DNA from 3 places in the Kitasatospora sp. NPDC051984 genome. Region 3 is predicted to be linked to each of the others. Evidence: riboswitches for the same ligand, from Rfam matches in the RefSeq annotation. Region 3 holds a riboswitch; each other region holds the start of a gene.
What was found. A riboswitch is a leader RNA that binds a small molecule or an ion and turns the genes downstream of it on or off. The one in region 3 is predicted to bind cyclic di-AMP.

Region 1: it holds a riboswitch for cyclic di-AMP, as region 3 does, so the genes downstream of both, ACIHEI_RS01770 (transglycosylase family protein) here and ACIHEI_RS17260 (transglycosylase family protein) in region 3, are expected to answer to the same signal.
Region 2: it holds a riboswitch for cyclic di-AMP, as region 3 does, so the genes downstream of both, ACIHEI_RS09305 (NlpC/P60 family protein) here and ACIHEI_RS17260 (transglycosylase family protein) in region 3, are expected to answer to the same signal.

What each region holds. Positions count from the first base shown of each region.
Region 1 covers NZ_JBIUCB010000001.1:381,746-388,754, reverse strand. Annotated here, with positions in the region: gene ACIHEI_RS01790 (exopolyphosphatase) at 1-6, opposite strand, end outside; partial or broken gene ACIHEI_RS01785 (DUF501 domain-containing protein) at 138-687, opposite strand; gene ACIHEI_RS01780 (septum formation initiator family protein) at 684-1,121, opposite strand; gene eno (phosphopyruvate hydratase) at 1,226-2,515, opposite strand; gene ACIHEI_RS01770 (transglycosylase family protein) at 2,768-3,436, opposite strand; cyclic di-AMP (ydaO/yuaA leader) riboswitch at 3,440-3,639, opposite strand; gene ACIHEI_RS01765 (cytochrome P450) at 3,882-5,126, opposite strand; gene ACIHEI_RS01760 (SDR family NAD(P)-dependent oxidoreductase) at 5,282-5,704, shown strand; gene ACIHEI_RS01755 (MazG family protein) at 5,709-6,707, opposite strand; gene ACIHEI_RS01750 (JmjC domain-containing protein) at 6,767-7,009, opposite strand, start outside.
Region 2 covers NZ_JBIUCB010000004.1:9,077-16,085, forward strand. Annotated here, with positions in the region: gene ACIHEI_RS09300 (NlpC/P60 family protein) at 1-384, opposite strand, end outside; gene ACIHEI_RS09305 (NlpC/P60 family protein) at 597-1,667, opposite strand; cyclic di-AMP (ydaO/yuaA leader) riboswitch at 1,678-1,830, opposite strand; gene ACIHEI_RS09310 (NlpC/P60 family protein) at 2,197-3,231, opposite strand; gene ACIHEI_RS09315 (NYN domain-containing protein) at 3,415-4,719, opposite strand; gene ACIHEI_RS09320 (hypothetical protein) at 5,024-5,290, opposite strand; gene ACIHEI_RS09325 (rhomboid family intramembrane serine protease) at 5,441-6,244, shown strand; gene ACIHEI_RS09330 (Lrp/AsnC ligand binding domain-containing protein) at 6,241-6,522, shown strand; gene ACIHEI_RS09335 (aminotransferase class V-fold PLP-dependent enzyme) at 6,527-7,009, opposite strand, start outside.
Region 3 covers NZ_JBIUCB010000007.1:305,928-312,936, forward strand. Annotated here, with positions in the region: gene ACIHEI_RS17245 (pseudouridine synthase) at 1-427, shown strand, start outside; gene ACIHEI_RS17250 (diiron oxygenase) at 564-1,490, shown strand; gene ACIHEI_RS17255 (CapA family protein) at 1,607-2,755, shown strand; gene ACIHEI_RS17260 (transglycosylase family protein) at 2,778-3,938, opposite strand; cyclic di-AMP (ydaO/yuaA leader) riboswitch at 3,942-4,108, opposite strand; gene ACIHEI_RS17265 (MFS transporter) at 4,523-5,770, shown strand; gene ACIHEI_RS17270 (MFS transporter) at 5,880-7,009, shown strand, end outside.

The DNA.
Region 1 (7,009 bases), on a different contig from region 3:
GCTCACGACTCGTCGTCCTCCTCGGCCTTGCGCGCCGCGCGCTCGGCCCGCTCGGCGGTCAGCGCCTCCTTGGCGGCGATCACCGCGGCGTGGTCCTGGGCCTTGGCCTTGTTGCGGGCGACCCGCTCACCGGCGGCCTCGACCTCGGCGGGGCTGACGCACGGGCCCTTGGCCCACCAGTCCTCCAGCATGCCGATCGCCTCGTCGCCGAGCGGGTTGACGCCCTCGCCGGCCGCCAGCGAGTGGCCGACCAGCACGTGCAGGCACTTGACCCGGTCGGGCATGCCGCCGGCGCTGGGGAAGCCCTCCAGCACCTCGATGGCGTCCCGGCGGGCGATGTAGTCCTCGTGCGCGGCCTGGTAGGCGGCGGCGAGCTCGGGGTCCTCGGCGAGCCGGGCGGTCTGCTCCTTCATCACGCCGTCCGCCTCCAGGGTGCCGATCAGCGAGGCGGCCTTGGGGCAGGTCAAGTAGTAGAGCGTCGGGAACGGCGTGCCGTCGGGCAGCCGGGGCGCGGTCTCCACCACGTCCGGGTTGCCGCACGGGCAGCGGTGGGCGACGGAACGCAGCCCGCGCGGCACCCGGCCGAGCTGGGCGGCGATGGCGGCGACGTCGTTGTCGGAGACGGGAGGGTTCTGGTTGCTCATCAGGAGTCTGTTCGTCAGGAGGGGGCGGGTGGGGTGGCGTCAGGGAGCTGCGGGTGGAGCGGCGATCGCGGTGTCGGCGGCGTCCACCGAGTCCCAGAAGCCGGAGTACCAGGGACGGGCGGCCTTGGGCCGGCCGGCGCCGTCCGAGGCGGACTGCTTCTCGCCCTGCGCGGGCGGCGGCGCGACCGACACGAACGGGGTCTCGCCCGGCAGCGCGTAGTGCAGCCGCTCCCGGGCCTGGGCCTTGACGAACTCCGGGTCCTGCCAGCGGGCCTTGGCCCGGCGCAGTTCGTCGACCTGCTGGCGGGCGTGATCGGCCTTGGCCCGCTGATCGGCGATCTCGCCGCGCTGCGCGATGTACTGCCGGGCCGGGTACGCGAGTATCGCCACCAGCGAGCACAGGACGAGGACCAGCACGGTGGCCCGGCTGGTGAAGCGCGGGCGCGCCGCCAGTCCGGGAATTCTCCACTTGGCCATCTGGTCGCCCCTCCTGCGCATGCCGGTGCCCCGGCCCCACCCTACGCGGTGGAGGCCGGGGCACCGGTCACAACAGGCTCAGTACTGGTCAGCCCTTGCTGTGCTTACTTGTCCGCAGAGCGGAACCGGGGGAACGCGCCGCGGCCGGCGTACTCCGCGGCGTCGTCGAGGATCTCCTCGATGCGCAGCAGCTGGTTGTACTTGGCGACGCGCTCGGAGCGGGCCGGGGCGCCGGTCTTGATCTGGCCGCAGTTGGTGGCGACGGCGAGGTCGGCGATGGTGACGTCCTCGGTCTCGCCGGAGCGGTGCGACATCATGCAGCGGTAGCCGTTGCGCTGGGCCAGCTCGACGGCGTCCAGGGTCTCGGTGAGCGAGCCGATCTGGTTGACCTTCACCAGCAGCGCGTTGGCGGTGCCGGTCTCGATGCCCTTGCGCAGGCGCTCCGGGTTGGTGACGAACAGGTCGTCGCCGACCAGCTGGACCTTGTCGCCCAGCTTGTCGGTGATGGCCTTCCAGCCGTCCCAGTCGGACTCGTCCAGCGGGTCCTCAATGGAGACCAGCGGGTAGGCGGCGACCAGCTCGGCGTAGTACTCGACCAGCTCGGCGGCCGACAGGGCCTTGCCCTCGAACTGGTAGGCGCCGTCCTTGTAGAACTCGGACGCGGCGACGTCCAGGGCCAGCGCGATGTCCTTGCCCGGGGTGTAGCCGGCCTTCTTGATGGCCTCGGTGATGAGGTCCAGGGCCTCGCGGTTGGAGTCCAGGTTCGGGGCGAAGCCGCCCTCGTCGCCCAGGCCGGTGGACAGCCCGCGCTCCTTCAGCACGCCCTTGAGGGTGTGGTAGACCTCGACGCCCCAGCGGACGGCCTCGGAGAAGGACTCCGCGCCGATCGGGGCGATCATGAACTCCTGGATGTCGACGTTGGAGTCCGCGTGCGAGCCGCCGTTGAGGATGTTCATCATCGGGACCGGCAGCACGTGCGCGTTCGGGCCGCCCAGGTAGCGGAACAGCGGCAGGTCGCTGGCCTCGGAGGCGGCGTGCGCGACGGCGAGCGAGACGCCGAGGATGGCGTTGGCGCCGAGCGAGGACTTGTCCGGGGTGGCGTCCAGGTCGAGCATGGCCTGGTCGATCAGGCGCTGCTCGGTGGCGTCGTAGCCGACCAGCTCCGGGCCGATCTGCTCGATGACGGCGAGGACGGCCTTCTCGACGCCCTTGCCGAAGTAGCGGTTCTTGTCGCCGTCGCGGAGCTCCAGCGCCTCGAAGGCGCCGGTGGAGGCACCCGACGGGACAGCCGCACGACCGGTGCTGCCATCGTCGAGACCGACCTCGACCTCGACCGTGGGGTTGCCGCGGGAGTCGAGGATCTCACGGGCTACGACGACATCAATGGACGGCACGAGGCATCTCCTAGCGGAAGCGGATGTGTGGTCGTTACGCCCAGAGCCTAGCCGCAGACATGCCCACGGCCACGCCCGGCCGGGCCCCGTCTCACCGTGTGACCCGGCTACTCACTGGTAGTTCACCTGTTTGCCCGTCGGCGGCGGGCTCCGGGCGGCGCGAACTGCTGGGCGCACGCCCGGAGCGGACGAATCGTCAGACCGACGAAGGGTCTATACCACCGCCGGGCCGGAGCCGGCCGGACCGCGCCGTCACAGCGCCAGCACCTGGCCGGGCATGATCACATCGGGGTCGGCGCCGATCAGTTCGCGGTTCGCCCGGAACAGCTGCTCCCAGCCGCCGGACACGTTCCGCGCGGCGGCGATCCCGGACAGCGTGTCGCCCTCCTGCACGGTGTAGTTCCCGGTGCCGGACTGCGTCGACCCGTCGGCCGGGGCGCTCTGCTTCGAACTCTTCGACTGCTGCTGCGACTTCGTCTGCTTCCGCTCGGGCGCCGCCGCGCGCTGCTGCGAGCGGGAGGCGGTGTCCTCGGAGCTGTCGCCGCCGCGGGACAGACCGGCCTTGATCGAGCAGGACGGCCAGGCGCCGGGCCCCTGGGAGGCGAGCACCCGCTCGGCCACCGCGATCTGCTCGGAGCGGGTGGCCTGGTCGGCGCGGGCGGCGTAGTCGCCGCCGCCGTAGGCGCGCCAGGTGGAGGAGGAGAACTGCAGGCCGCCGTAGTACCCGTTTCCGGTGTTGATGCTCCAGTCCCCGCCGCTCTCGCACTGGGCCACGCGGTCCCAGGTGTCGGCGGGTGCGGCTGCCGCTCCGGTGGCGGAGAGCAGGGGCAGGGCCAGGCCCACGGAGGCGACGCCTGCAGCGGCGACGACCTTCTCGGCCTTGGTGCTACGGCGGTGACGTCCAGTACCGGTGAACAGCATGGGACTTCCTCTCCGCACGCCTACGAGGTGAGCTGTCGGGTTCGGACCGGGAGGCTGGCCCGGCCGCCGGGAGGTCCGGACGCGGTTGCGTCCGTTCCCCGGCGGCTTCACCCCAAGCCGTTGGGAGTACGGCGTTCACACCTGGTTCCCCCGCTCCTGTCCGAATCCTGGTCGGTGTCCCGAGGGTGCGGCGGACAGGACTCGGCGTGCCGCGCTCGGGGCCCGCAGCTGCGGGCAAATCGGAGAGTAAGCAGAGCTGACGAGCAATCACAAGCTCATATCACCGGTATCACGTCGAAATTACGGACCTTCACTTCTCGTGCACAAACCGTCCATGTATGTCCGTATTCGCCCCAGGTGGGGGCGCACCCGCGCCCCCACCGGGCCCACGGACGGTGACGTGCGGGGGCGGGGCGAGGGCAGGACGGCGGCGGTCGAAACCGGGTCAGCGGGGCGTGAAGGAGACCGGGAGTTCGCGCAGCCCGCGCATGATCAGCCCACCCCGCCAACGGAGTTCGGCCGGATCGGCGGCCAACTGGAGGTCCGGCAGCCGTGTCAGCAGTGTGCCGATCGCGCGCTGCCCTTCGAGCCGGGCCAGCGGCGCACCGATGCAGTAGTGGATGCCGTGTCCGAAACCGAGGTGCGGATTGTCCGTCCGGGCCAGGTCCAGGGTGTTCTCGTCGGAGAACCGGTCCGGGTCGCGGTCCGCCGCGGCCAGCACCACCAGCACCGGGTCGCCCGCCGGGATGTCCACCCCGCCGATGCTCAGCGGCCGGGTGGCGAACCGCCAGGTCGCCAGCTCCACCGGCCCGTCGTAGCGCAGGAGTTCCTCGATGCCGGTCTCCAACAGGCCCGACTCCCCGCGCGCCAGCGACTCCTGGAGCAGGGTGCGCTGAACGGGGTTGCGGAGCAGGGCAAATGCCCCATTGCCGATCAAATTAATGGTCGTCTCGAACCCCGCAAACAACAAGATGAAGGCCATCGCCGCGGCCTCGTTCTCGCTCAGGTGCTCGCCGTGGTCGCTGGCCCGGATCAGGCCGGAGATCAGGTCGTCGCCGAGGTCGGCGCGCTTGCGGTGGATCAGGTCGGCCAGGTAGCCGCGGATCTGCTTGACCGCGCGGCCCACTCCCCCGCGCTTGCCACCGGTATGGCGGATCATCATGCCGGCCCAGTCGCGCAGGTCGTCCTGGTCCTCGGGCGGGACGCCGAGCAGGTCGCAGATCGCGTAGATCGGCAGCGGGAAGGCGAACTCGTGGATCAGGTCGACCTCGCCGCGCTCCGCGAAGGAGTCGATCAGGCGGTCGGTGAGCTGCTGCACCCGCGGTTCGAACTCGGCAACCCGGCGCGGTGTGAAGGCCTTCGACACCAGGCGGCGCAGCCGGGTGTGGTCCGGCGGGTCGATGTTCAGCAGGTGGGTCATCAGGTCGGCCTGCCGCTCGCCCGGGATGCCCACCCGGCCGGTGCGGTGCGCCTGTTCGCTGTGGTGCGCCGGGTTCTTGGAGAGCCGGGAGTCGGCCAGCGCCTGCCGGGCGTCCGCGTACCGGGTGACCAGCCAGGCCTCCACCCCGCTCGGCAGCGTGGTGCGGTGCACCGGGGCGTTCTCCCGCAGCCAGGCGTACGCCGGATACGGATCGGCCGCGAACTCCCAGGTGAAGAGTTGCGGATGGGTGGCGTGGGGCTGATCTGGCATGTCTTGACCGTATCTGGAACCGCCGTCGCGTGAGTCTGGTCACCTGGCGGGTAATTGCTGTTGTGGAGAGTCGGGGCGAGCCTACGATCCTCCGCAAGAACCACAGTGGGCGGCGTGCGGACCGCCCGCGGTTCGCTCTGAAAGGGGAGCAGGCCATGCGAGTAGCCGGTGCAGTGGTGGTCATCGCGGTGCTCGACGGAGGCGAGGGGGCCGACCTGGCCCGCCGGTTCTCCGCCGCCGGAGCCGCCGGCCTGCTCATCGCCGATCTTCGCCCCGGTGTCGCCGAGGACCTCGCCGCCGAACTCGACCGTCCCGGCTGCCCGGTGGTCGGGGTGTCCGGTGACATCCACCACCCCGCGGACATCGCCGCGCTGGTCGACACCGCCGCCAAGCACCTCGGGCCGATCGACCTGTTCGCGGTCGCCGGCCCGGACGGCGAGCGGGTCGTCCAGCTCGCCGAACTGTCGGGCCACCTCGACCCGCTGGCCGAGGTGCTGGCCCTGGTCGGCGAGGCGATCGGCGAGGTCGTGCCGGCCCAGCGCCGCCGCCCGGTCTCGGACGTCCCGCTGGCGAGCTGACCCGTCAGTCGTCCTCGGACAGTCCCTCGGCGGCCCGTACCGCCCGGCGGTAGCGCCGGGCCGCCGCCCGCAGTGCGGCGTCCACGTCCACGCCCTGGTCGTAGCCGCGCTGTGCGACCGCCAGCAGCAGTTCCCCCGCCGTCTCGGCGGTGAGTTCGGCGGGCAGTTCGTACGGCGCGTCCGGCACTCCGGTGAACCGCGCCCGGCGCACCCGGGAGACCAGTTTCGCCGCGTACGCCAGCGCGGGCAGGCCCGCCGGGACGCCGTCCAGCACCGATTCGCGCTGCTTCTCTGCGGCCTTCAGCTGCTCCCAGTTGGCCTCCGTCTCGGCGGAGTCCCGGACGCTGACGTCGGCGAACACGTGCGGGTGGCGGTACATCAGCTTCTCGACGATGTCGCCCGCCACGTCGTCGATGGAGAACGGGTCCTCGGCGTCCTCCTCGGCGATCCGGGAGTGGAAGAACACCTGGAGCAGCACGTCGCCGAGTTCCTCGCGGAGGGTCGGACGGTCATCCTCCTCGATCGCCTCGACCAGTTCGAAGGCCTCCTCGACCAGGTACTTCACCAGGCTCCGGTGGGTCTGCTCGGCGTCCCACGGGCAGCCGCCGGGCGAGCGCAGGCGGTCCATCACCGAGACCAGGTCCAGCAGGCGGGCGCCCGGCAGGTCGTACGAGCCGGGCAGCACCTCGATCTCCGGGTGCTCGCCGGCCTCCTCCACCGCGATCCGGGCCAGTGCGTCGGTCAGCCCCGGGTCGCCGTCCGGGCTCTCCAGCCACACCGCGGGGGCCAGCGCGAGCAACTGCCGGGCCAGCGCCGGGGCGGAGCCGCGTTCGATCAGCCGGGGCTCGACGCCGGCGGCGCGCAGCGCGGGCAGCTGCGGGTGGTCGGCGACGCCGGCCAGCACCACGGGCGCCGAACGGAGGGCCTCCCAGGCCGGCCAGCCGAGCAGGCCCGGGGCGACGCGGTGGGTGGTGGTGAGCAGGATCAGCTTCGGAGTGTCCACGCCACCGAACCTACAACGACCGCGTGCGGGGCGGACCAGCGGTTTTCCTGCGCGGACGGTCACGCCGCGGGTTGCAGCATCAGCTGTCGGGTGACGGACAGCAGGTCGGCGGGCGTCAGCTCGGCCAGCAGCGAACCGGCGTGCTCGATCAGCGCGGCGGCCGCCTCGGTGAGCGCGGCGTCGTCCAGCGGGCGCCCCGCCAAGGGGAGGCTGTCGGCGAGCAGGCTCTGCGCGACGGTGTACAGGTTGGCGCTGGCCGCCTCGCGGATCGTCAGCGACAGGTGCGTGGAGGGCGCGCCGTC
Region 2 (7,009 bases), on a different contig from region 3:
CGCCGGGTCGTTGTCGAGCATCAGCCGCAGCGTGGGGTCGAGGCCCTGGGCGCGGTACTGGGCGGCGACCACCGCCCCGAGGTCGGCGCGCAGCCGGTTGAGGTCGTCCTGCCCGGCGGCGACCTGGGTCAGCAGGATGCCGGCCTCGCGCTGCAGCCGTTTCTGCTGTTCCTGGGCGGCGTTGTACTTCTCGGAGGCCTGCTCGGCCTCGTCGTACAGCTGGTCGACCTGCGCCTTGACGTCGGCGCGGTCCGGCGGGTCGGCCGGAGTGGCGGCGGCCGGGGCGACGCCGAGATGGATCACGCCCGTCGCGGCGGCGGTGAGCGCCAGGGCTCGGGCGAGGCGTTGGACACCGGGCAGTGGGGGGCGACGGTGCACTGGCACGTGCGACGACTCCGTTCCTGAGCTCCGGCCTCCGCCGCCGCCCGCGGATCGGACGGCCGTCCGCACGGGGGGCCGGGGCAGAGGTTAGCGAGTCGGACGGATCCAGTCCAAACCCTGACAACTTCGAATATTCGACCGCGAATCGGACACCGGAACGAGAGCGGCCCGGCACCCCCTGTGCGGGGTGCCGGGCCGAAGGCTCCGAGCGGCCGTCAGATCCGGACGATCTTGGTGATCGGCATGACGGTCGCCGACTCGTAGCGGACCTGCGCGCCGGTGTGCGGGGCGTGCACGATCTGCCCGTTTCCGACGTACATGCCGACGTGGTGCTGGTCGCCGTAGTAGATGATCAGGTCACCCGGACGGGCGTTGGCGATGTTGGTGCCGAGGCTGGTGCCGGCGCCCGCCTGGGCCTGCGAGGTGCGCGGGATGGAGACACCCGCCTGGGCGTACGCCCACTGCATCAGACCGGAGCAGTCGAAGGTGCTCGGGCCGGCCGCGCCGTAGGAGTACCAGCTGCCCAGCTTGGACAGCGCGGCGTTCATCGCGGCACCCGCGTAGCCGGCCGGGGCCTGGGCCGGCGGGGCGCCGAGGTCGGTGCGGGTGTTGTCGCGGGAGGCGCGCTCGGCCTGGGTGCGGGAGTCGTTCGCGGCCTTGGCCTCGGCCGCCGCGAGATCGTCGCGCTCCTTCTGGGTGAGCGTGTTGAGCAGCTCCTGCGCCTTGGCCAGCTTGGACTGGACGTCTTCCTTGTCGGCCTTGAGGGCCTTCGTGGTGGTGTCCAGTTCGGCGAGCTTCTGCGCGGCCTCCTCGCGCTGCCCGTCGAGCTTGGCCTGCTCGGCCTTGAAGCTCTTGAGCAGGTCGGCCTGGGTGGCGCCGACCGTGTTCAGCGTTCCGGCCTGCCCGAGGAAGCTGTCCGGGTTGCTGGAGAGCATCAGCTGCATGGTCTGCGGCATGCCGCCGTTGCGGTACTGCTCGGCGGCGATCGTCGCCAGGCTGTCCTGGACGGTGGTCACCTGCTCCTGCTGGCGGGCCAGCTGGTCCTGCAGTTGGGTGACCTGCTTCTGCAGGTTCTGCTGCTTCTCGACGGAGGCGTTGAGCGCCTCGGTCTTCACCTCGGCCTGCTCGTTGAGCTGGTCGACCTGCGCCTTGACCTGGTCCTTGGTGGGCGCCGGATCGGCGTGCGCGCCGGTCTGGGCGGACAGCGCGACGGCGGTGGCGGCAGCGGCAGTGAGAATCGAGACCCGGGCACGGCCGACGGGCTTGGGACGGCGATGGGACGCCACGAAGGCGGACTCCTTCTTCCTCACACCGCCTACCGGGTGAGCTGACGGGTTCGGGCCGGAAGAGACGCCCTACAGCGCCTCACCGGCCGCTCTCGCGGCCGACCTGGCGCCGATTCACCCCGGGGGAACGTGGTTCCCCGGCTCCGTTCGACAGCAACCCCCTCAGGGGTATCCCCGTCGGCGGATCTCGTTCTGACGATCCACCCGCTGCGTCACGGACTCGGCGGCGACCTCCGCCGTCGCCCCCCTTGGGCGATCGACTCTGCGGTGGTCGAACTATGACCCTAGTAACCGATCCGTGATCCGTTCAAATCCTTGTCGGAAAAAAATCTGAATCTGAGTCAATTTCGATTACGAAACTGACCGAACGTAAGGGATTCGTTGCACAGTGCGTAGCATTTCCCGCCGTTCGCCTGGGAAACGCGACGCCCGGACGTGTTCGAGATCACAGCAGGATCTCGACCCGCCCGGGCGTGTCACGGCGTGTCAATTGTCGCCCCGAGGGGCGTATGTCCGGTTTGTCGGCCCGTCAGACCCGACGGATGGTCGAGATCGGCATCGCGTCGACCTTCATGGTCTTCACCACGTCACCGGTGTGCGGCGCGTGCACCACCATGCCGTTGCCGATGTACATGCCGACGTGGTGCCGGTCGCCGTAGTAGACCACCAGGTCACCGGGCTGGGCGTTGTGCCAGTCGGTACCCACGCTGGCGCCGTAGCTGCCCTGCGCCTGCGAGGTGCGCGGCAGCGAGACGCCGGCCTGCGCGTACGCCCACACCATCAGGCCGGAGCAGTCGAAGGTGCTCGGGCCGGTCGCACCCCACACGTACGGCGCACCGCGCTTGTCGAGCGCCCGCTGCACCGCGACCCCGGCGTAGCCGGCGGCCTTCGGCAGGGTGGCCGGGTCGACCCGGTCGGCACTGCGCGAGGCGGCGCCGTCGCCTTGCGTGATCGCCCGCCGGTCGGAGGCGGAGAGCTGGTTGAGCAGGTTCTGCGCCTGCTCCAGCTTGGTCCTGACCTCGTTCTTGGCGTCGTTGAGCGCCTGGGTGGAGTTGTCCAGCTCCTTCAGGACGTCCGCCGCTTCCTGCTTCTGCTGGTTCAGCCGGCGCTGCTGGTCCTGCAGCGACTTCAGGGTCTCGGCCTGGGTGCTGGCCGCCTGGTCGAAGGAAGACGCCTTGTCCAGGTACTTGTCCGGGTCGGCGGAGAGCATCAGCTGCATCGACGGGTCGACGCCCGCGTGCCGGTACTGGTCGCCGGCCACCGCCGCGAGCCCGGAGGACAGCTCGTTCAGCTGGTCCTGGCTGCGGGCCAGCTGGTCCTGCAGCTGGTCGGCCTGCTTGCGGAGCTGGTCGGCCTTCTCCTTGGCGCCGTTGTACTTCTCGGCCGCCTGCTCCTGCTCCTCCATGAGCTTGTCGACCTGCGCCTTGATCTCGTCCTTGTTCGGCTGGGCCGGCGCGGCGTGCGCACTCACCTGGGCCGACAGGGCGACCGCGGTCGCGGCGGCAGCGGTGAGCACGGTCACCCGGGCGCGACTCGGCTGCTTGGGACGGCGGTGGGAGGCCAAGGCGGTGCTCCTTCTTCCTCTGGACTCACCCGTTAGAGCGATAGTCCGGAATATAGGTTTGACGCCAGACCCTAGTGAAGTCCCTGCCTCCGCGTCCACTCCCGGGGGGCTCCCGGATTCACTTCTCCGCCCCTCTTCACCACACCGACACACTCCGGACGCCCCAACACCGCTGAGCGGCCGTCAGCTGCGCGACAGGCGGTTCAGCAGCAGAACCGAGGCCACCGGGCGGGCGCCGGCCTTGCGCACCCCGTCCGCGACCTCCTTGTCGGCGGACACCACCACCACCGGCCGGCCCTGCGGCTCGGCCCGCACCAGGCGGCGGATCAGCTCGTCCGCGGTCTCCCCGGTCCGGCTGAACCGGACCCGGACGCCACGCGGCGGGGCCATGATCACCGGAACGTCCAGGTCCTGGCCGTCGAACACGCAGGTCACCTCGGCCTGGGTCCGCTGGGCCAGCATCGCCAGACCGCCCAGCAGCCTCAACCGCTGCTGCTCCAACGGCAGTTGCGGGTAGCCGGTCTTGGTCACGTTGTAGCCGTCCACCACCAGGTGGACCTGCGGGATGGCCAGCAGCTGGTCCAGCAGCGCCGGATCGTCCTCGGCCAGCCCGCGCCGGGCCACGTCGTGCGGCGAGGCCGAACCGGGCTCCACCGCCTCCACCAGGTCGGCCGGGCGCAGCGCCGTCACCGGCAGCGCCAGCTCCCGCTGCAGGCCCTGCGCGGACTGCAGCACGGTGTCCAGCAGCAGCCGCAGCCGCATGTCCTCGACGCTGCGGCCCTCCCGGGCGGTGCGCCGGCCGGTCTCCACGGCCGCCTCCAGTTCGGCGACCCGGTGCCGCAGCCGGCGGGCCTCGATCTCGGCGGCGCCGCGCTCGGCGGCGGCGGCGGCCCGGGCGGCCTCCAGTTCGGCGGCCAGTCGGCGGCTCTCGGCCTGCGCGCGGCGGGTGTCGGCCTCCAGCGAGCGGACCTTCTTGCGCAGCGAGTCCGCCTCCCGGCGCACCCCTTCGGACTCGGCGCGGTGGCGCTCCAGCTCGGCGCGGGCGGTGGTGCGGGCCTCGGCCAGCTCCTCGTGGAGCTTCTCGGCCAGCCGGGCGGCCTCGGCGGCGACGCTCTCGGCGTCGACCCGTTCGGCCTGTTCGCCGGCCTCCTCGACCAGCCGGGCCCAGCCGGTGGGCCGCACCAGGTAGGCGGCGGCGGCCACGTCCATCGGGTCGGCGGCGGCCGGCACGGTGCCCGCCTCCAGGGCACGCACCAGGTCCGGCTGGCCGAGCCGCAGCCGCTCGGCTATCCGCACCCGGAACGCGGGGTCGGACTCCAGCGCGGCGGCCAGCGCGGTGGCCGCGTACTTGGCCCGCCGGGCGGCGGTGAACTTGGCGTACGGGCGCAGCGCGGCGGGCAGTTCGCCGGCGGCGATGCCGCCGAGCGCGTCGGAGGCGATGCCCACCACCCGGCGGCGCACTCCCTCGGGCAGCGCCCGGCCGGCCATGTCGCCGCCGGCCTCGGTGACCGAACCGGCCTCGGTGACCGACCCGGCCTCGACCGGGCCGATTTCCTCATGGACCGGAGCGTGCGCGGTCCCGTCCGTGCCCGCGGGCGCGTTCGCTGCCTCCGCCACTGTTCTCGGCTCCGATCCTGATCCGGGCGGGCCCCGGCGGGTGCCGGGGGCGTTGGTGTCCGCCGCTGCTTGCAATTGTCCCGTCTACCGTGCCGCACCGACAGCACCCCGCCGACGAGTCCGCCCCGCGCCCCGGTCCGGGGCGCGGACGGGGACGCGGGGCGGTGGAAGCGTGTCAGCCCTGCGCGGGGCCGCCGTCCTCGGGCTCCTCGGCGCCCGGGCGGGCGACCAGCTCGACCTGGTCCACGGCGTTGCACCAGCGGCAGCGCACCGACTCGATGGTCTCGGAGAGCACCTGGGTCTCCTCCACCTTGGAGTCGCCGGACAGGTCGAAGTGCACGAAGTCGATCACGCGGGAGGACCGGGTGACGTCGAAGCGGGTGAGGTTGCCGCACAGGGTGCAGCGCCAGCGGGTCTCGGCGGTCGGCGCGGCAATGGTCATCAGTGGTCCCTCTCGGCTGGTCCCCGTTTACGGGCCTCCACCCTATTGCCTGTGCCGCGGCGGCCGGATCACCGGTCCACAGCCCGGACGCTCACCCGTCCGGAGCAGCGCCCGGTGTCGCGAGTGCGCCCCCGAGGAATGCTCATCGGCATGGTGCTCTCCGCCCCCGCCCGGGCCGGTTCGCCGACGGCCGGGGGGACCGCCCGCACCCCGGTCGTCGCCCACCTCCTGATCGCGCTGTCCGCGCTGGTCCTGGTGGCCGGCCCGGCCGGTCTGAACCCGGTGTACGGCAGCGGCGACGCCCGGATCTGCGCCGAGCAGCGCTACGAGCACCGCTGGGGCGCGGTGCCCGCCGAGCTGCTGAGCGGCCACCCCCTGACGGCCTCCCAGCTGTCCTCACTCGCCCCGGCGACCCCGGGCTGCGCGCTGCCGCCGACCCCCTCCAAGATCCCCGAACTCTCCGTCCTCACTTCACTGTTCGTCCACGCGGGGTGGCTGCACCTGCTGGGCAACCTGCTGTTCCTGTTCGTCTTCGGCCCGGCCGTGGAGGCCCGGCTGGGCCGGGTGCGCTTCCTGGTCGGCTACCTGGCGATCGGCTACCTGGCCACCTACGGCTACGCGGTGGCCGAGGCGCACACCGCGGACGGGATGCGCGCCCTGGTCGGCGCGTCCGGCGCGATCGCGGGGGTGCTGGGCGCGTACCTGCGGCTGTGGCCGAGAGCCCGCGTGACGGTGCTGGTGCCGGTTCTGTTGTTCCTGCCACTGCGTTTCCCGGCCTGGCTGGTGCTCGGCCTGTGGTTCGCGCTGCAGGGCTGGTCCGTCAGTTCGGGCGGCAGCGGGGTGGCCTATCTGGTGCATGTGATCGGCTTCGTGACGGGCTGGCTGTTCGCCTGGGCCGCCCGTCCGGCGGGCGATACCCTTGGCGCACCTTCTCGAACAGGAGTTGCTCAGTGATCACCGCGATCGTCCTCATCAACACCAGCGTCGACCGGATCCCCGAGATCGCCGAGGCGATCGCGGCCATCGAGGGCGTCAGCGAGGTCTACTCCGTCACCGGCACCTACGACCTGGTCGCGATGGTGCGGGTCCGGGGCCACGAGGATCTGGCCGACGTGATCCCCGGCCGCCTCAACAAGGTCCCGGGCGTCTCCAACACCGAGACCCACATCGCCTTCCGCACCTACTCGCAGCACGACCTGGAGGCCGCGTTCTCGCTCGGCCTGGGCGAGTAGCCGCTCAGCGCTGCCGAGTGTCCGCGACGCAGCGCCCGCCCTCGTTGCGGTAGCTCCACCGCGCGCCGTCGGTCACCAGGTCCCGAACGGCCGTCAGGAACCGGTCCAGGTGCTCGACGGGGGTGCCGGCGCCGAAGCTGACCCGGATCGCGTTCAGGCTGCGCTCCCCGGGCAGCGACGGCTCGGGCGCCCCGCACTGGCTGGGCGCGGCGTCCTCCCCGCCCAGCAGCGTCCGCACCAGCGGGTGCGCGCAGAACAGCCCGTCCCGCACGCCGATGCCGTACTCGGCGGACAGCGCGGCCGAGAAGTGCGAGCTGTTCCAGCCGCGCACCACGAAGGACACCACGCCGACCCGGTCGGAGCCCTCACCGAACAGGCTGAGCACCCGCACCTCGGGGATCGCCGCCAGGCCCTCGGTCAGCTTCGCCACCAGCGCCCGCTCCCGGGCCTCCAGCTCCTCGAAGCCCGCCTCGGTGAGCGCCCGGCA
Region 3 (7,009 bases):
GGCCGTCAAGACGTACGAGGCGATCGCCCGGCACGACTCCGCGGTGGCCCTGCCGACCACCGTGCGCAACCGGCTGGTCAAGGACCACGGCCGGCTGGACGCCTACCAGGTGCCGGGGGAGCCCAACGCGGAGAGCCGGGTCGAGCTACTGGAGACCCGCGACGGTCTGGGCCGCTACCGGCTCGCCCCGCGCACCGGCCGCACCCACCAGCTGCGGGTGCACATGAACGGCCTCGGCCTGCCGATCCTCGGCGACCCCATCTACCCTGAACTGCTGCCCGAACAGGACCCCGAGGACTACCGGCGTCCGCTCCAACTGCTGGCACGGTCGCTGGAGTTCACCGACCCCGTGGACGGCACCCCGCGGCGCTTCGTCAGCGGACGGATGCTGGCGGCGTGGGCCGATCCGGCCGACTGGCACGGCTGACGGGCCCTCGGGCCGACGGCGAACGCCTCCTTGTGCGCAGTGTATTGACGGGCAGTCTAATAACTTCTACCTTCGCGGCAGTGGCCCCGTTCCACCCCGGCCACCCTCGACTCCGCCCCACCGCGAAGGAGCCGGCATGCCGCCCCACCCCGCCGCCACCCCCGGCGCCCCCGACCGCGAGCGCACCGCCCCCGACCGGGAACGCACCGCTGAACGCCTGCTCGCCTCCTCCGCGAAGCTCTCGTTCAACCCGCTCAACGACGTCGACTGGGACGCCGACCCCGTCCCCGGCGCCTACTACTGCCCGCCCCGCCACCTCTCCCTCTACGGCACCGACCTGTGGGAGCGGCTGACCGAGGACGAGCGCGTCGAACTCTCCAAGCACGAGGTCGCCTCGATAGCCAGCGTCGGCATCTGGTTCGAGGAGATCCTCATGCAGATGCTGCTGCGCCACGCCTTCGACCGGGACCCCACCAGCAACCACGTCCAGTACGCGCTCACCGAGATCGCGGACGAATGCCGGCACTCGATCATGTTCGCCCGAATGATCGCCAAAATGGGTGTCCCCGCGTACGGTGCCGGATTCGTCGCCCACAACCTCGGCCGGCTGTTCAAGGCGATCTCCACCCACAGCCAGACCTTCGGCGGCACCATGTACGTCGAAGAGATCCTGGACGCCTTCCAGCGCGAAATGATGAACGACGACACCGTCCAGCCGCTCACCCGGCAGGTCTCCCGGATCCACGTCATCGAAGAGTCCCGGCACATCACCTACGCCCGCGAGGAACTCGTCCGCAAGCGGCTCGGGCCGCTGCAGCGGCGGTGGGAACAGCTGTTCCTCGGCGTGGTCATCTACTACGCCACCACCGCGCTGATCCACCCCCGGCTCTACGCCGCCGTCGGTATCGACCCGAAGATCGGCAAGGCCGTCGCCCGGGCCAACCCGCACTGGCGCACTACCAAGACAGAAATGGCGCAGAAGGTGATCGGCGTGCTGGACCGGGCCGGACTGGTCGGCCGCGCCAACCGCTGGCTGCTGCGCGCGGCCGGAGTGATCGCCTGAGCGGTTCGACGGCGGATCAGGTCGCACAGTTGTGATCATTTGGTGGCGAGATGGGCTTCCGGTGATCGAGTGGCGCGGATACAGTGCGACGCAGCGAACGATCCGGGGGAATCACCATGCGCCGCGCACCACTCACCACCGCTGCCGCCGTCCTGCTGCTCACCGCCGTCGCCGGATGCGGCGGATCGACGCCATCCGGAGGCGGTGGGACGACGGCCGCCGCCCCCGCCGGGGACTCCGCCGGAGGTGCAACGTCCGGCAGCCCGGGAACGACGGGTGCTCCGAGCACGGGTTCGGGCGACAACGCGCCGAGCGGCGCCGCCGGCAGCATCACCGTGGCCTTCGCGGGCGACGTCCACTTCGAGGGCCGGACCGGCTCCCGGCTGACCGCCCCCGCCGGCGAGACCGCGCTCGGGCCGATCGCCAAGACCCTGTCCGCCGCCGACCTGGCGGTGCTCAACCTGGAGACCGCGATCACCGGCCGCGGCAAGCCCGAGCCCAAGACCTACACGTTCCGCACCAGCCCCAAGGCGCTCACCGCGCTCAAGGACGCCGGGATAGACGTGCTCTCCCAGGCCAACAACCACGCCGTCGACTTCGGCGCCGACGGCCTCGCCGACACCCTCGCCGCCAAGGCCAACTCCCCGATTCCGCTGATCGGCATCGGCAAGGACACGGCCGAAGCCTTCGCGCCCCACATCGCCGACGTGCGCGGAACAAAGGTCGCCGTCCTGGCGGCGAGCCAGGTCGACGAAATCACCAACCAGAAGTGGCGGGCCGGCGAGCACAAGGCCGGCATCGCCTCCGCGTTCGACGAGAAGGCCCTGCTGCGCGCCGTCACCGAGGCCAAGGCGCAGGCGCCCGTGGTGCTGGTCTACCTGCACTGGGGCGAGGAAGGCGTGGCCTGCCCGACCGCCGCGCAGACCGCACTCGCCAAGAAGCTCGCCACGGCCGGCGCCACCGCCGTGGTCGGCACCCACGCCCACACCATGCTCGGTGCGGGCATGCTCGGGAACACCTACGTGGCGTACGGCTTCGGCAACTTCCTCTGGTACGGCACCTCGAACTACACCGCCTCCGACGAGACCGGCGTCACCACACTCACCATCAGCACCGACGGACGCGTCACCGGAGAAACCTTCACCCCCGCCCACATCGACGGCCGCGGCGTGCCCGTCCCGCAGACCGGCAGCGCGGCGAAGGCCGCCCAGCAGCGCCGCGACGGCCTGCGCGGCTGCACCGGACTGGCCGCCGTCCCGAAGTGACGGCGGCTCGACCGGGCGGCCGTCAGCCCAGGTTCAGCACCTGGCCCGGGTGGATCAGGTCCGGGTTCTCGCCCACCACCTGCTGGTTGCTCTGGTAGAGACCGCTCCAGCCGCCGTTCAGCTCGTGGCTGCGGGCGATCTTCGCCAGCGTGTCGCCCGGGCCGACGGTGTACGGCTGCGGGGACGGGGTCGCGGCGGACGGGGATTCGGCGGGCGCGGGTGCGCTGCCGGGCGTGGAGGTGCTCGGGGGCGGCGTGGTGGTGGCCGGGTCGGGGGTGGTGGGCTGCTGGGTGCCGCCGTTGCCGTGGCTGTCCTGGCCCTGGCCCTGGCCCTGGTCGTTGCCGTGGCCTGTGCTGTTGCCGTTCTCGGCGCCGTTCCCGTTCCCGTTGCCGTTCTGGTTGTCGGACGGTGTGGTCGGGTTCGGGCTCGGGTTGGTGCTCGGGTCGGTCGACGGCGTAGTCGGAGCGGTCGGCGTAGTCGGAGCGGTCGGGGTGGCCGGGCTCTCCGGGGTGGGGGCCGGGGACGGCGTGGCCGCAGGCGGCTGGGGGTGCGTCAGCTGTATGTAGCGCTCGTACAGGCTCTGGTGGCTGGTCCAGAACCAACCGCCGTTCTTCTCGTACCAGTACACGTGGTACACCGGGTCGTAGCCGGGCAGGCCGGAGAACACCGGAGTGGCGTTCTGCGGGGCGACGGTGCCGTCCGAGGCGGTGTTGACGGCGGCGATGCCGCGGGCGCCGCGCAGCGCACCCGATTCGTCCGCCGAGTCGTTGTTGTCCACCACGCCGGGGGCGCTGACCGTGCGCAGGCCCGCCGTGTCGGCGCAGGACACCCACGGCTGCGGGCCCTCGGTTGCCAGGATCCGTTCGGCGACCGCGATCTGCTGGCTGCGGGTGGCTCCGCTGGGCAGCTCGGCGTACCGGGTACCGCCGTAGTCGATCCAGCGCTGGGCGGTGATCTGGAGGCCGCCGTACAGGCCGTTGCCCGAGTCGGAACTCCAGTTGCCGCCGCTCTCGCAGTCGGCGACCCGGTCCCAGACCGTGCTGGGGGCGGCCTGCGCACCCGTCACGGCGAGCAGCGGCAGGGCGAGGCCGACGCCGGCGACGCCGGCTGCGGCGATCGCCCGCTCGGCGGCTTTCTCCGCCTGGCTCTGCCGACGGTGGCGCCCGGAACCCGTGAAGAGCATGCCAGATCCTCTCCGCACGCCTGCGAGGTGAGCTGTCGGGTTCGGACCGGAGGGAGGCCCGGCCGCCGTGTGCCGGCGGGAGCCGGTGCGGAGGCTTCACCCCTAGCCGTGGGGGCGGCGACGTACTTGGTTCCCCCGTCCCTGTCCAAGGGTTGTGGTGGTCGACCCGGCAACGCGGCGGACAGGGTTCGGCGTTGCCGCGTGCGGGGCCCGGCGGTGCGGGCCGGACCGAGCCTAATCACTCGAACGGAGCAATCACAAGCTCATCGCGGCCGTATTACGGCCGAGTTGCGCCGCCCGGGCGGTCGGGCGGTCGGGCGGTCGGGCGGTCGGGTGATCCGGCGGTCCGATGGTCGGGTGCGAAATTCTGGCCGATCGGTGGGATTGGGGGAGCGGGGGGAGGGAAGGCGGACGCTCCCGCTTGGGCGCTTGGAAGCTGAGCGGACATCAAATGCCGTGACATTAAAGCGAGTTGAGCGAGATCCGGGCATTGCAGGCGTTGCGGATAAATCGCGCGACAGCTGCTTCGGGAGCTTCCTACCATCGCGGTGATCGCTGTTCCCCGACCCGCTGTGGAGGTGCCCGTGGCTGTGCTGATTCCCGAAGTACTCCGGGTGGAGCGCCAGTTCGCCCGTCTGTTCGTCGGCCAGTCGCTGTCCGTCCTGGGCGACAGGGTGTCGTTCGTCGCGCTGCCGTTCGCCGTGCTGTCGATCGGCGGGTCGGCCGCCGATGTCGGCCTGGTGGCTTCGGCGGGCCTGCTGCCGGTGCTGGTGTTCATGCTGATCGGCGGCGTGTGGGCGGACCGGATGCCAAGACAGCGGATCATGCTGGCCTCCGATCTGGTGCGGTGCGTGGTCCAGGCGGCCGTCGCGGTGTTGCTGCTCACCGGGACGGCCCGGGTCGGGGTGCTGGCACTGCTGATGGTGGTGTTCGGGGTGGCGGACGCGTTCTTCCTGCCCGCCTCCACCGGGCTGATCCCGCTGCTGGTGTCCGGTGAACGGCTGGGCGAGGCCAATGCCTTGCGCGGGCTCGTCCACTCGGTGGGGTTGGTGATCGGCCCGGTGCTGGCCGGCGCGCTGGTCGCCCTTGCCGGGCCCGGCGGTGCCCTGATGGTGGATGCCGCGAGCTTCGCGGCCAGCGCCGCCGTGCTGGCGAGACTCGGTGCGGTGGGCGGGCGGGCCAGTGCGGAGCAGGCCGAGCGACTCGGGTTCCTGGCCGAACTCCGGGTCGGCTGGCGGCAGGTGCGAGAACGGGCCTGGGTGTGGTCGGGCATGCTCGCGATCGCGGTGTACCACGTGGTGGTGCTGCCCTCGGTGTTCGTGCTCGGCCCGGTCCTGGCGGATCGCGAGTGGGGCGGGGCCGGCGCCTGGGCCGTGGTGGTCACCGCCTTCGGCCTCGGCTCGATCGTCGGCGACGTCTGCGCCTACCGCCTGAAACCGGCCCGGCCGATGGCGGTGGCGGCCGTCGGGATGGCGATTGCCTCCTGCCAGGCGCTGATCATCGGATCCGGCGCTCCGGTCGCGGTGATCGCCCTGCTGGAGGCCTGCACCGGAGTCGGCGTCTCGCTCTGCTTCGTGCTGTGGGAGACCTCACTCCAGGTGCACATACCCGAGCAGGTGCTGTCGCGGGTCAGCTCCTACGACCACCTGATCTCGGTGGCGCTGATGCCACTCGGCCTGGTGCTCGCAGGCCCGCTCGCGGACGGGATCGGCGTGCACCGGACGCTGTTCGGCATGACCGCGCTGGGAGTGCCCGCCGCCCTCCTCCTGCTCGCGCTGCCGGCCGTCCGGAAGCTGCCCGCACGACCACAGGTGGACGCACCTATCCAGTAATCCATGAAAGAGTGGAATAGGCTCGTCGTGCACGCCGCTCGGTCAACGCCGGCGGAGCACCGCACCACGCACCACGTTCCACGCATCACGCACCACCCGGGAGCCGCCCATGTCCGTCGAGGCCCAGCGCCCGCTGCCACCCCGGGCAGCCGCGCCGACCACTGCTCCGCCCGGCACCCCGCCCGGCGGGCCGGGTGGCCGCCCGATCCGGCTCGGGCTGCGCGCCAACCTCGCGCAGTTCGGCCTGCTGGTGGCGGTCAACGCCCTGGTCGGCGGCATGCTCGGGCAGGAGCGGACGGTTCTGCCGCTGCTCGCCGACAAGGTCTTCCACCTGTCCGCCTACACGGGTGCGCTGACGTACATCCTGGCGTTCGGCGCGACCAAGGCGGTCACCAACTTCTTCGCCGGCACCCTCTCCGACCGGTACGGGCGCAGGCCGGTGCTGATCGCGGGCTGGCTGGTGGCCCTGCCGATACCGGCGATGCTGGCCTGGGGCCCGACCTGGGGTTGGATCGTCGCGGCGAACGTGCTGCTGGGCGTCAACCAGGGCCTCACCTGGTCCACCACGGTGATCATGAAGATCGACCTGGTCGGCCCGGCCCGGCGCGGCCTCGCGATGGGCCTGAACGAGGCGGCGGGCTACCTCGCGGTGGCCGTCACCGCGACCGGCACCGGCGCCATTGCCGCCCACTGGGGCCTGCGCCCACAGCCGTTCCTGCTCGGCGCGGCCTACGTTGCGCTCGGCCTGGGCCTGACGGTCGCCGCCGTCCGGGAGACGCGCGAGCACGCCCGGGCGGAGGCCGCCGCCCATGCGGTCACCACAAGCACGGCGCTGGAGGGAGCGGTCGCCGGGGCCTCGCCGGAGGGTACGGTCGCTGCCATGCCGGAGGATGCGGCCACTGCCCCCGCGAACGCCGGTGGTGACGACCAGGCGGCGCTCAGCACCGCCCGAATAGCGCGCACCACCAGCCTCGGAGACCGGGCGCTGTCCAGCGCCAGCTGGGCCGGCATGGTCAACAACCTCAACGACGCCCTCGCCTGGGGCATCTTCCCGCTGCTGTACGCCGCGCACGGTCTGGAGATCGGCCGGATCGGCATCCTGGCCGCGCTCTACCCGGCGGTCTGGGGCGCGGGGCAGATGCTCACCGGCTGGTGGTCCGACCGGATCGGCCGCAAGCACCTGATCACCGCGGGCATGCTGCTGCAGGCCGCCGCCCTCGGCCTGGTCGCGGTCGGGAC